3 regions of the Pseudoalteromonas sp. S1650 genome follow, and region 1 is predicted to be linked to each of the others. Evidence: predicted binding sites of a transcription regulator. Region 1 holds the regulator's gene; each other region holds the start of a gene.
What was found. The regulator ArgR, encoded in region 1, controls arginine synthesis, uptake and breakdown. The targets are predictions, from matches to a motif close to ANTGAATANNTATTCANT.
Positions count from the first base shown of each region.

Region 1 (5,601 bases):
AACCCTTGAAGCATTAAACTTATATGGAATGCATCTTGGCACTGCATTCCAATTAGTGGATGATGTACTTGATTACAACGCCGATGCCGAGCAACTTGGTAAAAACATTGGCGATGATTTAGCTGAAGGTAAACCTACCCTACCGCTTATCTACGCAATGCAAAAAGGCACACCAGAGCAAGTTAAGCTAGTACGCGAAGCTATTGAGCTTGGTAATGGTATGGACCATTTAGAAAGCATTCTAGCGGCATTAGCTGACACTAAAGCCCTTGAGTTTGCAATGCAAAAAGCTGAGCAAGAAGCTGACAAAGCAATTGCTTGTATTGCGTTCTTACCAGATACACCGTACAAACAAGCCTTAGAGAGTTTGGCCCGTATCGCCGTTGCCCGCGATCACTAAACACTATTTATTCGAGCCATTAAAAAAGCCTGCATTTGCAGGCTTTTTTGTTTTCGGCGATTTAAAAAATCGCCTATCATCTGTCGGAATTAACCGTTGATGAAATCAACACCTTCTTGGATGTCTTTGTTAAGTGTAGCTAGCATGTCGTTTTTAGCTTGCTCTTCGAATGCACTTAACTCACCGTAAGAAAGGATTTCTTCAACGCCGTTTTTACCTAGACGAACTGGGTGTGCGAAGTATGCTGCGTCACCGTTTTCAACTGCAACGTATGCGTAATCAACTACTTCTTCACCTTGTAAGCCTTTAACTAAAGACATACAGAAGCGTGCTGCTGCAGCACCCATAGAAAGAGTCGCTGAACCGCCACCCGCTTTAGCGTTAACAACTTCAGTACCTGCGTTTTGGATACGTGGAGTTAATGCCGCAACTTCTTCGTCAGTGAAAGTAACACCTTCAACTTGAGATAGAAGAGGAAGGATTGTCGTACCTGAGTGACCGCCGATCACTGGAACTTTAACGTCAGTTGCGCTTAAACCTTTAAGTTCAGCAACAAATGCTTCTGAACGGATCACGTCAAGCGTTGTGATACCGAATACACGGCCTGCATCGTAAGTACCCGCTTTTTTGAATACTTCAGCAACGATTGGCACTGTGCCGTTTACTGGGTTAGTGATGATACCTACTAACGCTTTAGGACAGTTTTTAACGATGCCTTCAGCTAATGTTTTGATGATACCTGCGTTTACGTTGAAAAGGTCCGCACGGTCCATGCCTGGCTTACGTGGCATACCCGCTGGGATAAGAACGATATCACAACCAGCTAATGCTGCGTCTAAGCTGTCAGCACCAAAGCCTTCAACTTTAACGTCTGTTGGGATGTGAGAAAGATCAACCGCTACACCAGGAACAACAGGGGCAACATCGTATAACGATAATTCAGAACCTGCAGGTAAACTTGTTTTTAATAATAAAGACAATGCTTGGCCGATACCGCCAGCTGCGCCTAAAACAGCAACTTTCATTGGAATTCTCCGTAATTTGAGGTAGGAAATATTTGTGGCCCTAAAGATAATGAAATTAGCGACTAAAAACAAATTTATCCTGCTTATTTCGCGTATAATTTCGACCATAGTTGTAAACTTGGCTGTAAAGACACAGCATTTTGGACGACTTTGTAAACTAATACTGCATAAATATGCAGAGTTGTGTAGAATTACCATACATTTTATGAATAAAGAAACGGCAACATGCAACCACAAGACAAACAAGAAGCACTGATCAAAGCGTTTAAAGCGCTATTAAAAGAAGAAAACTTCGGTTCACAAGGTGAGATTGTCGAAGCATTAAAAGAGCAAGGCTTTGATAATATTAGTCAAAGTAAAGTATCTCGCATGTTAAGCAAATTTGGTGCGGTACGTACTCGTAATGCAAAACAAGAAATGGTCTATTGCTTACCGGCTGAAATGGGTGTGCCAACAGCGAAAAGCCCACTGCGTCAGCTTGTTATTGATATTATGCATAACGAAATGATGATCATTATTCGCACCAGTCCAGGCGCAGCACAATTAATTGCTCGTTTACTTGATTCACTCGGTAAAGCAGATGGCGTACTAGGCACTATTGCAGGCGACGACACTATTTTTATCGCCCCTGCGAAGATTTCTGAAATCGATGTGACGCTCGATCGCGTGCGCACTTTATTCGATACCGTTTAAAGTTGCTTTAAGAAGTTTACTGACGGGGCGAAAAACGCAGATCCCATATCGGCTTGAGTAAAATCGAGCCAATGATCATAGCAATCGCCCTGCCCCAAGCGACTCTTTAATACCTGCTCAAACGCATCCCCTTGCGCAGCACACGAAACCATTAAAATTCCCTGCTTATGCACATCACCAAATGGCATGCTTTGGTTTAGCAAGAGAGGCTGGCCATGCTCATCTTTTAATTCACTACGAACCGCATGACTGGTTTCTACAGCAGGCACAATCAAGGTGTTATCTAGACGCGTGCGCCCCATGATTTGCTCTTGCTCTGATAACGATAAATGCTGCCAGACACTCAAATCATGCACAAAGCGCTGAACATGGATATAGCTGCCTTGGTCTTCAAAGTGACCCGGTTTGTCGATAAGTGCTGTACTACGCTTTTGACGGCCATGAGGTGTATCGCCTGCATAAATAAAGCCGTTAAAATCACGTCCATCTAAAAACCGAAAATTACGGACCTGCTCCACCAGCTCAACATCCGGTGTTAATAATTTTAGGATTTGCAGGGCAAATAGATGGTTTACATCTTCACGGTCTGAGCGAATTTGTACAAACAAATCAAATGGCTGGGCACTCATCACATGATCACTGTGAGTTACATTCGGAAAGCTTTGCAATTGACTAGGAATAAACTCGGGCAAGATATGCGGCCAATACTGAGCACCAAGGGCAACCACGCACGATAGCATGGCTTCTGAGAACTGATCAGCAAACTCATCTTGAATGACGCTAACGCGTTTTAGTTTTTTACGTAATGACTCATCGTGGCCATCGTAAACATTAAAAAACAGGTGCAAACCATGTAAGTTTGCTTCAGCACAAATCCCAGATTGCGCTTGCGCCATAGTGAATCCTTAGCTTCTCGTTATTTGCACAAAGCCAAGGATTCAAGATTGTTATTTATTACTAATCATGAAAAAAATTGACTGTGTGCGTCATTATTTTTATTTTTACAGGTTGCTCAACAGCTAACACGCGGTCTTGCTCTGCAGCAACTTCACACTCTTGCCCTGCAATATTAATTCGATATACATAACGCGTACCGATAAAGCGCCTGTGCAAAATAGTTAAACTGTTTGCGTCACTGTGCGCAGCTTCACACAACTGAATATGGTGCGGTCTTATATACACTTGACCTTGCTGACAATCTGCATTGTTCGGTGTCAATGAGTGAACCACACCAAACGCCGTTTCGTATTCAGTTGGCGTTAATACTTTTGCCGTTAAGTATATGCCCGTACCAAGAAACTCTGCAACCACCTTTGAGTTAGGTTGGCTAAATAACTGCTCAGGAGAGCCTTGTTGGGCTATTTTTCCACCATGCATAACCGCAAGCGTGTCAGCAAATGCGAAAGCTTCCTCCTTCGAATGGGTAACAAATACCGCAGAAACCTGCTGAGCTTTAATAATTCGGCGTATATCTGCAATAAGCTCAAAACGCACTTGTGTATCAATATTCGAAAATGGCTCATCAAGTAATAATAAACTTGGTTTGTAAGCAAGTGCACGGGCTATTGCCACACGTTGCTGCTGTCCACCAGAAAGCTGATGAGGGTATCGCTGTGCACAACCATCGAGTTTAACAAGGCTAAGCATTTCATCTACACGCTCTCGCTTTTGCGCTTTGCTCATATTGCTAAGACCAAACGCAATGTTGTCGCTTACCGTTAAATGAGGAAACAGCGCATAGTCTTGGAACATCATGCCAATATTACGTTTTTCCGGTGCAACAAACAGCCCACTATCGTTGACCACTTTTGAATCAATACTCATATAGCCTTGATCAGGCTGTAAAATCCCGGCAATTGCCTTTAAGGTGGTGGTTTTGCCGCAGCCACTTGCGCCAAGCAAACAGACGATTTCATCTTGTTCAACATTGAGGTTTAGTTCACTCAACACCTGAGTCGCATTGTACTGATAAGCTAAGTCTTTAATTATCAAATGACTCATGAGTGATTTTGCTCCATCGAACGATTAACGAAATACAAAGGGATTAACCCAACTAACACGATAAACAAGGCTGAAATTGACGCAAGCTCCAATTGCTCATCACTAACATATTGAAAAACATGAGTTGCTAGGGTTTCAAAATTAAAAGGTCTGAGTAATAAAGCCGCAGGTAACTCTTTCATGCACTCAATAAACACTAATAAACCAGCTGTTAAAATACCGCGTTTTAATAGCGGTAAATGTACTCGCCACAAGGTTTGTAAGGGCCCTTTGCCCATTGATTGGCTAGCCATATCTAACGATGGGCTAATACGTAAAAAACTGCTTTCAAGCGCGCCATGCGCAATCGCATAAAAACGTACAACATAAGCAAAAATCATCGCAAATAAAGTACCGCTTAAAAGTAACCCTGGTGATAAACCAAAAGGCTCAAGCCAATTATTTAATGCATCATCTAGCTGAGTTAATGGGAGCAATACAGCAATCGCTAATACAGTACCAGGTAAGGCATAGCCAGTACTTGCTAAACGCCCAGGGATCAAGGGGTAAGCTTGCTTCGCAATGCGTTGATAAAACAATACCAATAAGCTCAATAGGATAGTTGCAATGCTCACCACTACAGCCACTTTAAAGCTTTGCCAAGCGTAATTAAAGAATGCCCCATTCCATGCTTCATCTGCATAGACAATGGCATATTTAACTAATACCCCAACCGGCAGAATAAAAGCCAATACCAGCACAACGGTGCAAGCCAAGCTTGCAGCCCATGCCGCACCGCCTTTTAAGCGATACAAAGTTGCGCTGTTTACGCTTGACTGACGTTCATACACAGCTTGATTGCGACGACTAAAGCGCTCAACCATGATGGTTAAAAACAAAATCAGTAACATAATGCCTGAGATTTTCGCCGCTGCGGTTAATGAGTAATAGCCAAGCCATGTATCATAAACAGCGGTAGTGAGCGTACTTACAGCAAAGTAATTGACGGTAGCAAAATCAGCCATGGCCTCCATACTGATTAATGTAACCCCTGCCACAATCGCCCCACGACCAAGAGGCAAACTAACGCGTAAAAAACTTTGTAATGGTGATAGCCCCATTAGTTGACTAGCTTGCACTAGTTTAAAAGACTGCTCTCTGAGTGCCGTTTTAAAAATTAGGTATAAGTAAGGATAGAGTACCAAGGCAATCATAAAAATAGCCCCAGTCAATGTACGAATATCAAAAAACCAGTAATCGTCTGGTGATTGCCAACCAAACCAGTCTCTGAGTGCGATCTGTACAGGCCCTGCATAATCAAGTAAGTCGGTATACACGTAGGCGATAAGATAAGTTGGCATTGCTAAAGGCAGCATTAACGCCCATTCAAATTGCTTACGCCCAGGAAAGTCACAATATGCAGTTAACCAAGCTAACGGCAATGCAATTACACAGCTTAACAGCCCTACCCCTGCAATGAGTATGAGAGTATTACGGGTATAA
Region 1 covers NZ_PNDF01000010.1:49,026-54,626, reverse strand. The annotation lists gene ispB (octaprenyl diphosphate synthase) at 1-400, shown strand, start outside; gene mdh (malate dehydrogenase) at 490-1,425, opposite strand; gene argR (transcriptional regulator ArgR) at 1,651-2,118, shown strand; gene CWB80_RS02535 (Dyp-type peroxidase) at 2,115-3,014, opposite strand; gene CWB80_RS02530 (ABC transporter ATP-binding protein) at 3,076-4,119, opposite strand; gene CWB80_RS02525 (ABC transporter permease) at 4,116-5,601, opposite strand, start outside.

Region 2 (5,601 bases), on a different contig from region 1:
CACTTAATAGATTAGGTATTAGCCCTTTTGTTCAATCTTTGCCCATGAATCACGAAGACCCACAGTTTGATTGAATACTAATGTTTCTGCTTTGCTATCACGACAGAAGTAACCTGTACGCTCAAACTGAAAGCCCTGCTCTGCTTGTGCATTTGCAAGTGACGGCTCAACTTTCGCATTTTCAAGAACCACAAGTGATTCAGGGTTTAGTGTTGCGTTAAAGTCTTCTGCTGCCGCTGGGTTTGGCACGTTAAATAAACGGTCGTATAAACGAACTTCAGCTGTGATAGATTCACTCGCTGATACCCAGTGAATTACACCCTTAACCTTACGGCCATCACTTGGGTTTTTACCCAAAGTTTCAGGATCGTAAGAGCAGAAGATAGTTGTAATTTCGCCGTTTTCGTCTTTTTCAACGCGCTCAGCTTTAATTACATACGCACCACGTAAACGTACTTCTTTATCAAGAACTAAACGCTTAAACTTATTGTTTGCTTCTTCACGGAAGTCTTCACGCTCGATATAAAGTTCACGAGTGAAAGGTACGTCACGGCGACCCATCTCTTCTTTATTCGGGTGATTTGCTACAGACAATGTTTCTACTTTATCTGCGTCATAGTTTTCGATAACAATCTTCACCGGATCAAGAACAGCCATTGCACGAGGTGCATGTTCATTTAGGTCTTCACGGATACAAGCTTCTAGCATGCCCATTTCAACCATGTTTTCTTGTTTAGTGATACCGATACGAGAACAGAACTCACGCACTGATGCAGGTGTATAACCACGACGACGTAGACCAGCAATCGTTGGCATACGTGGGTCGTCCCAGCCTTCAACATGACCATTTACTACTAAGTCGTTTAATTTACGCTTAGACATAATGGTGTACTCAAGATTTAATCGTGAGAACTCGATTTGTTGCGGATGACACTCAAGGCTGATGTTATCTAATACCCAATCGTATAAGCGACGGTTATCTTGGAACTCAAGCGTACATAATGAATGTGTAATACCTTCTAGCGCATCTGAAATACAGTGCGTGAAGTCGTACATTGGGTAAATGCACCACTTGTCACCTGTTTGGTGGTGATGAGCAAAACGTACACGGTATAAAATTGGATCACGCAATACCATGAATGAGCTTGCCATATCGATTTTAGCACGCAGTACACATTCGCCTTCTTTGAACTCACCATTACGCATTTTTTCGAATAGCGCTAGGTTTTCTTCAACTGGCGTATCACGGTGTGGGCTATTTTTACCCGGCTCTTTTAGAGTACCACGGTATTCACGGGCTTGATCTGGCGATAAGAAACACACATACGCTAGGCCTTTTTCGATAAGCTCAACAGCATAGCCGTATAACGCATCGAAATAGTTAGATGAATATTTAATTTCACCATCCCACTGGAAACCTAACCACTGCACATCTTCTTTAATCGAATTTACGTAGTTGATGTCTTCTTTTTCTGGATTCGTATCATCAAAACGTAAGTTACAAAGACCTTGATAATCTTGGGCGATACCAAAATTCAAACAAATAGACTTTGCATGACCAATGTGTAAAAAACCGTTTGGTTCTGGTGGAAAACGCGTGTGTGTAGACGCATGCTTACCGCTTGCTAGATCTTCGTCGATACGCGTTCTAATAAAGTTACTTGGGCGATTCTCAATTTCCGCCATAGGAGCATAATCCTCTGAATATTGCATGGTGACAAAACTAATGCATTATTACAAAAACAAACCCTAACATACAGTGGTTGCATCATGTTTATTGAAGATATTACGTCGATTGTTGAATACATAGTTCACAGACTGGACAAAATCGGTAAAAAAATTGTTCTAACGCAATAAAATGATCATTGACTAGCGATATAGTGCCGTCAGTTTCACTACCAATAAGGAAAAGAGATGGCTTCGCTCAATCAACATCGAGTCTATATTCCAAGCTCAGCACGTGCAAACCAGTATGTGTTAGTTGAATTTAAACCTACTGATGAGTTTTTTGCCCAGTTCACCAACGTGAGCTGTGCTTATAAGCGTCTTGCAAGGGAGTTATTTGCACTATGTGATGAGTATGAATTACATAATGTACACCTAATCGCCAACGATAAACTGCCAGTGGTTCGTTACCATGATGAGGCATATAGCTTAGAAACCGCTAAGCAAATTTTGTTTTTCTATAACCCACAATACCATGAAGCACATAATGTATTTGCTGATGGTGAGCAAAAATGCAAAAAAATTCGTTTATTATTCTTAGCGACCGGTGAAGATATTCGCGCTCATGCGGCTAGTTTTCATCATAATGTGCAAAGAGTGATCAACTCACTACAAGAAAAGCTACTAAGCGGCCAACCACCTCTTAAAATTCGTGACCACCAACACCTAACTTATGATTTATTTGCTAAAGCAAAAGGTCACAAAGAAAGCTATGGCTATAAATTACGTAGCTTATACCCACGTTACCAGTCTCGCCAATGTCATGTGCCAAATGAACACAGTGAGATGACATACGCTGGGTTTTCGATTCCAGTAACTCGTGCCATTAAAACGCAATTTCAGCATATGTTGAATGAAGAGAATTATACGCAGTTTTATCAATATATCTTTGATGCGTTCAAACGAGCATGTGATAAACGCGGCTTAACACTCGGCGCTTTCATCGCTAACGGTACCCGCCCTATTGTTCGTAATAGCAATATTGATAACGCGCAAAGTAACAGCGAACTACAAAAGTTAACCTTTGATTGCAGCTCTGAAAAAGTGCAATTACAACAGTACTGGGATGCAGATCAACTTGTAGATTCGCTACATTTTGTGATTGCCGCAGCCGATAAAGACAAGCATGACATTGGTTATGGTAAGTTTATGAATCAAGTGCAAAGTGCGATAAATGAAGTAACCGATGAACTGGCGTTTAATCCGACTCGCCAAGATTTACGTGTGCGTTTTTATCAGCACATTAACTATCAATATTAAGAGTATAAGAGGTGACGCATGCGTCACCTCTTATTACCTAGCTTAGTTAAATCTAGACGCAATACTTTAGAGCGGCGTTCATGGTTATAAAGCGCTTTTTTCTTCGCAGGTAGCTCTTCAACTGTCACTATTTCAAAACTTTGCTCTAAAAACCAGTGAATACTGCGTGTGGTGAGAGCAAATAAATGCGAATAACCTGCACGTTTAGCCTTATTAATAATAAACCTCAGTAGATAACTGCCGCGGTCGGCATCTCGGTACTGAGGGTGGACAGCCAAACTTGCAAACTCCCCTACTTGTTCATCAGCAAACGGATACAAAGCCGCACAGGCTATGATAAGTCCATCACGCTCAATAACCGTAAATTGTTCAATTTCGATTTCTAGCTGTTCACGAGAACGACGAACCAAATAGCCTTGCTGTTCAAGGGGTCTAATAAGGTTAATGATACCGGTAATATCAGCAATACTGGCACTTCGTAATTGCTCAGAGCTTTGTGGTGCGATTTGTGTACCAATACCATCTAAAGAGAATAACTCTTGAAGTAATGCGCCATCCTCTTTATAGCTAACAAGGTGGCAACGATGCACGCCACCTCGACAAGCATCAATTGCAGCTTGTAAAAATACAGTAGCACTTAAACATGAATCTGGTTGCTTGCGATAGCTTGCTAATAGCTGCTCAGCTTCATTTGGCATTAGCTCTGCAATCGCTTCACCATTTTCATCCAAAATACCGGCTTCTTTACAAAAGCCAAGCATTTTATCGGCGCGAAGCTTGAGCGCTACTTGCGTAGCAATTTCTTCAGCAGTTAAGTTAAAACTTTCACCTGTAACAGACGCCGCTATTGGCCCAAGCAGAACAATTCCGTTGTTATCTAACTGGTGGCGAATACCCGCAACATCAATACGTCTCACTCTACCTGAATGATGATAGTCAACACCTTCATCAACACCTAAAGGCTGAGCAATAACAAAATTACCACTCACCACATTTAAAAATGAGCCAGACATAGGTGTACTACTTAAAGACGTAGATAAACGCGCGGTTATATCAAACTGCATTGCACCCGCAACTTTTTTAATTACATCAAATGTTGCGTTATCAGTTACCCGTATCTCATTATGAAACTGACTAGTTATGCCAACTTGTTCAAGCGCTGCGTTAAACTGTGGACGAGCACCAAACACTAAAACAATCTTAATACCAAGACTAGTTAATAACGCGACATCGTTGATGATGCTGCGACAACCAGACTGATCGATCGCCTCTCCGCCAAGCATAACAACGAATGTTTTACCGCGGTGAGCATTAACGTATGGAGTTGACTGGCGAAATCCATCTACCAATTCTGTGGTACGCACGTAATATTTACCTTATTAAAGTCGAATGTTTTAATAAAAACAGATATACAAGCCACAAGTGTAGAGAATTTATATTCACAAATAAAGCATTATTATTCTTAATTTGTAGGTGGAATTTTCGTGCGAGTTATAAGAAAGGGATAAATACAAAAAAGGCCCGCATTAGCGAGCCTTTTTTAAGAGATTAGAACTGATTACCAGCCTGTTTTCTCTTTAAGTGCATTACCGATATCAGCTAATGAACGTACAGTTTTTACGCCAGCAGCTTCTAATGCAGCAAATTTCTCATCAGCAGTACCTTTACCGCCTGCGATGATTGCACCAGCGTGACCCATACGCTTACCTGCAGGTGCAGTAACACCAGCAATGTAAGAAACAACAGGTTTAGTCACGTTGTGCTTGATGTATTCTGCAGCTTCTTCTTCTGCAGTACCACCGATTTCACCGATCATAACGATAGCTTCAGTTTGCTCGTCTTTTTCGAACATTTCTAAAACGTCGATGAAGTTAGTGCCAGGGATTGGGTCACCACCGATACCAACACATGTTGATTGGCCGAAACCAGCGTCAGTAGTTTGCTTAACCGCTTCATAAGTAAGAGTACCAGAACGTGATACAATACCTACTTTACCAGGCTTGTGGATGTGACCAGGCATGATACCGATCTTAGTTTCACCCGGAGTGATAACACCTGGGCAGTTAGGACCGATCATACGAACACCAGTTTCATCAAGCTTAACTTTAACGTCAACCATGTCTAGTGTTGGGATACCTTCAGTGATACAAACTATTAGCTCGATGCCAGCATCGATAGCTTCTAAGATTGCATCTTTACAGAAAGGTGCTGGTACGTAGATAACTGATGCAGTTGCGCCAGTTGCTTCAACAGCGTCACGTACTGTGTTGAATACTGGAAGACCAAGATGCGTTTGACCGCCTTTACCTGGGCTTACACCACCAACCATTTGTGTACCGTACTCAAGCGCTTGCTCAGAGTGGAAAGTACCTTGGCCACCTGTGAAACCTTGACAGATAACTTTTGTATCTTTATTGATTAATACAGACATTATTTGCCCTCCGCAGCAGCAACAACTTTTTCAGCTGCGTCTGTTAGTGATTCAGCAGCGATGATGTTAAGGTCAGAACTAGCTAGTACTTCACGACCAAGTTCAGCGTTAGTACCTTCTAAACGTACTACTACAGGAACGTTAACACCTACTTCTTTAACTGCGCCGATGATACCTTCTGCGAT
Region 2 covers NZ_PNDF01000031.1:49,144-54,744, reverse strand. The annotation lists gene glnS (glutamine--tRNA ligase) at 19-1,686, opposite strand; gene CWB80_RS11350 (DUF3083 family protein) at 1,915-2,985, shown strand; gene argA (amino-acid N-acetyltransferase) at 3,009-4,349, opposite strand; gene sucD (succinate--CoA ligase subunit alpha) at 4,544-5,416, opposite strand; gene sucC (ADP-forming succinate--CoA ligase subunit beta) at 5,416-5,601, opposite strand, start outside.
Region 2: the regulator ArgR is predicted to act here: its motif matches at 4,412-4,429, upstream of argA (amino-acid N-acetyltransferase).

Region 3 (5,601 bases), on a different contig from region 1:
TTAATACCAATATCAAATGATAAACGAGTACGTAAACTTGGCTTTTCAAACAAGGTAACCACTGATTTGCCCGCTAATGCTTGGCTGAAGTCTGTTGGGTTTGCTTTAATTTTTTGCGCTAAGTTTAGTAATTTAAGTGCGCCTTTTTGGTCTAATTCAAGACCATTTAAGAAATTTTTTAACATGAAATACCTATGGTGTAATTTTCGTTCCTACATGCTCGCCTTTTAATAAAGCGACTAAGTTCTCTGGCTTCAGCCAGCTTGAGATATACACACCACGTCGTAAATGTTGGGCAGCAAGAAGGCTGGTCTTTACTTTGACCTCCATCCCGCCCTGAATAACTCCTTCAAGGATAAGTGTTTCGATTTGCTGCGTATTAAGTTGATGTAGTGGCTGCTTATTGGCATCAAGCACAGCCTCTACATCTGTCATAAAAATAAGTTCTGCATTAAGCTCTTTAGCGATAGCCGCTGCAGCTTCATCTGCATTGACGTTGTACCATTGGCCATCTTCCCCAAAACCAATAGAGCTCACTAGAGGTAAACGACCTTGTTCAAGCATGCTAGGTAGCACGCTGTCACAACTACCTGAGCACTGACCTACTTGCGCCAATACTTTAAGTTTTTCAGATACCAGTACACCCGCTTCATAAAGGCTTAAACCAACAGGTTTGTGGCCAGCGCTGATTGCTTGGCTCATCAATTGTTTATTGGCACAACCGGCAAGAGCACCAACAATATATGGCATTTGCTCATTTGGGCTGATACGTAAACCTTGATGTTTTGCAGTTACAAAGCCGGCGTCTTTAAGCCAAGCATCAACCAAGGCACCACCACCATGAACAATAACAAAGTTATCTTGTTCAGAGGCTAAAACATCAAAAAGCGCTTTTGCGGCATCTGCGCTATTTAACACAGCACCACCGACTTTAATGATCCAAGTTTTCATTACAGCGCTCCTACCAAACCAGTGTGGTGAGGTTCACCCATGGCTAAATTAATACACTGTAATGCTTGCCCTGCTGCGCCTTTTAGAAGGTTATCAATCGCTGACATAACGATGAGTTGCTCACCTTTTTGCTGCCATGCAATATCAACAAATGGTTGTTTAGCGACGCCTTTAATGCTTGGAATTTTATTGCCAAGTAAACGAATTAACGGCTCGTTAGCTAACACTTGATACGCCGCGCTCACTTGCTCTACTGTTACGCCTGGTTTTAATTGCACATAAATAGTTTCTAAGATTCCGCGAGGGAAATTACCTAAATGTGGGGTGAATAACACAGGGTGACCAAGGTGCTGCTCAATCTCAGGTGTGTGTCTGTGGTTAAACAAGCCATAAGGAGCAAGTGACACTTCGCAAAAGTGCGTGTTAACACTGGCTTTTCTGCCAGCGCCTGTAACACCTGACACCGCATTAACAATAATGGCTTGATCAGCTAATAGCCCTGCTTCTTTAAGTGGTTTTAAAGAATTAAGAGCCGCTGTTGGGTAACAACCCGCTACAGCTACAAGGCTCGCTTTACTAATCGCATCGCTATTCCATTCGGCTAAACCATACGCTGCTTGCTCTAAAAGCGCAGGGTGTTCATGTGCGAAACCGTAATAAGTCAGGTAATCCTCATTCCCAGCTAAACGGAAACCACCAGATAAGTCGAATACTTTTTTACCCATGGCTAAAAATTGGGGAGCAAGATCAACACTGACCTTGTGATCAGTACACAGGCATACATAGTCAGCATTGCTTTCGATATCTTGGAAAGCCTCAGCTGTTAGAGGTTGTAGTGGATACTCTAACAATCCAAGGTGCTCAGGGTATAAATCGCTTAATAATTTGCCTTTATCTAAACTCCCTTCAGACACATAACATGCTTGTAGGGTCAGTTTGGGGTGCTTAGCAACTAAACTTGCTAGCTCTGCGCCGCTATAACCACTTGCGCCAATAATCACTACATTCATTGCTTACTTTTACCTATTAAATCTGTTTATCGATACGCCTAAAATTACTCGCTCAATTGCGAATAAAAACACTGTCTAAAGTAATCAAATCAGGTTATCGTCGTTTCGTGTTCATCGTACAGCTTTACTAATATTTATGCTCAAAAAGTGAATTGATATTCATCATAAATACTTTTATATTGTTATGCAATTAGATTGAATAATTATTTTTGGATTTTTTTATGTCGCTACCCTCTTTTATATCTATGTATCAGCAGCTAATTGCTGCCCCTTCAATTAGTGCGATTGAAGATTCTTTATGCATGAGCAATAAAGGAGTAATTACCTTGCTCGCAGACTGGTGCGAAAGCCTGGGTTTTACATGTGAAATCACAGAGCTTGAAAACGGCAAAGGCCGTTACAACTTATTAGCGAAACGCGGTAAAGGAGATGGCGGTTTAATGCTTGCAGGTCATACTGATACTGTGCCATTTGATGATAGCCGCTGGAACTACGATCCATTTAAACTCAGCGAGCATGACAATAAACTTTATGGCTTAGGTAGTATTGATATGAAAGGCTTTTTTGCCTTTGTACTACAGGCTATCAGCGAGCTTGATGAAACTAAGCAAACAGAGCCACTTTTAATCCTAGCCACAGCCGATGAAGAAACCACAATGGCGGGGGCACAACAAATTTGCCGCCACCCAGACTTAAAACCAGCGCGCTGCATCATTGGTGAGCCAACTGATATGACACCGGTATTTACTCATAAAGGCCATATGAGTACAGCCATTAGAGTAATTGGTCGCTCAGGCCATAGTTCCGATCCTGAACGTGGTTTAAACGCCATCGAAGTCATGCATAAAATGATTACAAAATTGTTAATCATCAAAGAAGAATTAAAGAATAAATATTCAGTTGAGCACTTTGAAATTCCGTACCCTACTTTGAACCTTGGTCATATTCATGGTGGCGATAATGCCAACCGCATTTGTGGTTGTTGTGAAATGCACATTGATATGCGGCCTTTACCTGGTTTAAGTGTGCAAGAACTACAAGCGATTTTGCTAACAGCCGCAGAAGAGATTAATGCCCAATACCCAAATGCTGTAAGTGTTATCGACATGCATGAACCTATCCCTGCGTTTAGCGGCAGCACGGATACAGCATTAGTAAAGCTGGCCGAAAAAGTCTCGGGTCAACCTGCTGTCGCTGTAAACTATTGTACAGAAGCCCCTTTCATTCAACAGCTTGGCTGCGAAACCATTGTCATGGGACCGGGCTCAATTAACCAAGCCCACCAGCCAGATGAGTTTTTGGCGATGGAAAAAATTAAACCTTCGCAAGCGATTATCAGTGACATGATTAAAGCAAGCTGCTTTAGTGAATAAGGAGCATCACGCTCCCTTTGTTAATCCATATACTTACTTAAATATTTTTTAAATACCGGGTCGGTTTTCGCCAGCTCTTTTTGCTCCGCTAAAATATCTTTTAGAATTGCTTTAGAGGTTAACGGGTTGGCTAATACAACACGAAAAACCACGGTGGGCTGATGGTCATATTTTGCAGGTGTTAAACGTGTACGCGATACAAAAGAGCGACCCGCTTCACGCTGACGCTTTTGCATGCTTGCAGTAAAGCGATTCAACGAAGCGTAAATATCTAATTTCGTTTCTTTGTCTGCATCTTTCAGTTTCGCTTGGATTTCTTTTGGTACGTAACGATAGGTTAATAGGCAAAGCTCAGGCTCTGAGATTAACTCAAAGTCTTCATCCTGCTTGATCATGTCGGCAAAAGTGCGCGCTTTCACGATACTGCGATCAATTAGCATCTCGTAGCCTTTACGGCCAATAACACGTAAGCAAGCATGCACTAACATTGCCATACCTGGGCGGCTGCCCTCAAGGGTATGACTGCCTAAATCTTTTGAGCCTTTACGAAGAATATATTCCGCATGATGCTCAATAGCATCCGTCGCTGCAGGGTCTTTAAATAACACCAGACCCGCTCCCATTGGCACATACATTTGTTTGTGAGCATCAATGGTAATTGAATCAGCGCGTTCGATACCGCTTAAAAGGTGGCGGTAATTTGAAGAAAGTAAGGTTGCACCGCCCCATGCAGCGTCGACATGAAAATGACAGCCAAGTTCTTCGCTCAAATCAGCCATTTCATTTAGTGGATCGATACTACCTGTTTCAGTCGTCCCTGCAACACCCACAAGTGCCATTACCTTAATGCCAGCCGCTTCAAGCTCATGAGCCTTTTTACGCATCGCATCGACATCGACTTTATTATTTTCGCCGGTTGCAATTGCGACAATGTTATCGCGACCAATACCTAGTAGATCAACGGTTTTACCTAATGAGTAATGGCCTCGCTCAGAAACAAGCACAGCTAAGCCTTTGTAACCATAGTGCAGCATTCCAGCGATTAATCCCTGTGCAGCAATGCCTTTATAGTCACCATCGGCTTTTAATAAACGGTTGCGGGCAATCCATAGCGCAGTAATGTTAGCGACAGTGCCACCTGAACAAAATGCGCCTAATGACGTTTTCGCACTGTGCATCCATTTACTATAAAAGCTGTCGTCTTCACCATAAGCAAGGTGATGCATCATGCCCAAAACTTGTCTTTCAAGTGGTGTGAATGCTTTTGAAGTTTCAATTTTTACTAGGTTTTGGTTTAGACCGACCATTAATTTAGAAAGCGGTAACACAAAATGCGGTAACGCTGAGGTCATGTGACCAATAAAGCTTGGTGCAGCAGTGTGCACTGAATGAGCAACCAACTGCTCCATAATATCTTGAGCATAATCAGAAACAAAGGTTGGCTCTTCTGGGATAGTGGCCGTTTGAAAGTCTTTTTCAATTTCGTGCAAAGGCTTTTCAATTGCAGCTATATTCTCATTTAAGAACCCAGCTAAGTTGCTAGAAATTTCAGATTCGATTTTACTTAATGTCGAGTCTGGTGCTTCTGGCACCGTAAAAATACGAATCAAGCTTTCTTTAGAGGCGACGGCACAACGCTTTTGATCCATCCTAATACCCATAATTAGCAGCTAAAAATGCACCTGATGATGGGACATCTTGGTGAACACTTTTGCGGCACTGTTGCTACGAAATTGGCTAACTTTACTGGAATATCACGAAAATGTCTCGCATAAAGCTAAAAAGGCATAATTTCGATGACAAAAAAATGATTTATTGATGAAATTTGCGGTCAATTTATACTATCAGAGAAGTATTTTTTAAGTATAATCAAACGATAACCGCAAAGGGAACGTTTATGCCCAAAGGAATGCAAAAAACTAGCTGGCTGCTATATGGTTTCGCCGTTTTTTTTATTAGTTTATTTGGCTATATCTATTATACCTATGAAACCACACGTAGTGAGATCATGGCAAATATCGATAGCAAATTGCTAAATGCCGCGGTCAGTGTCAAGCATATCCTAGGTGATGACTACCATAATACAGTCAATGCTGGTCTACCTATTTCCAGCTCTACCTACAAAGAAAAGAGTCTTGCCCTTTCAGAGTACGCAAAGCAAATGCAACTTGCTTATGTGTATGCAATGGTCCTTCGCGATGACAAAGTCTACTTTAGCGCCTCAAGTTACACTCAAAAAGATCAAAACACTGGTCGTGTCACACAGT
Region 3 covers NZ_PNDF01000020.1:31,143-36,743, reverse strand. The annotation lists gene CWB80_RS06435 (ornithine carbamoyltransferase) at 1-185, opposite strand, end outside; gene argB (acetylglutamate kinase) at 193-951, opposite strand; gene argC (N-acetyl-gamma-glutamyl-phosphate reductase) at 951-1,961, opposite strand; gene argE (acetylornithine deacetylase) at 2,183-3,334, shown strand; gene panP (pyridoxal-dependent aspartate 1-decarboxylase PanP) at 3,355-4,983, opposite strand; gene CWB80_RS06410 (EAL domain-containing protein) at 5,232-5,601, shown strand, end outside.
Region 3: the regulator ArgR is predicted to act here: its motif matches at 2,108-2,125, upstream of argC (N-acetyl-gamma-glutamyl-phosphate reductase).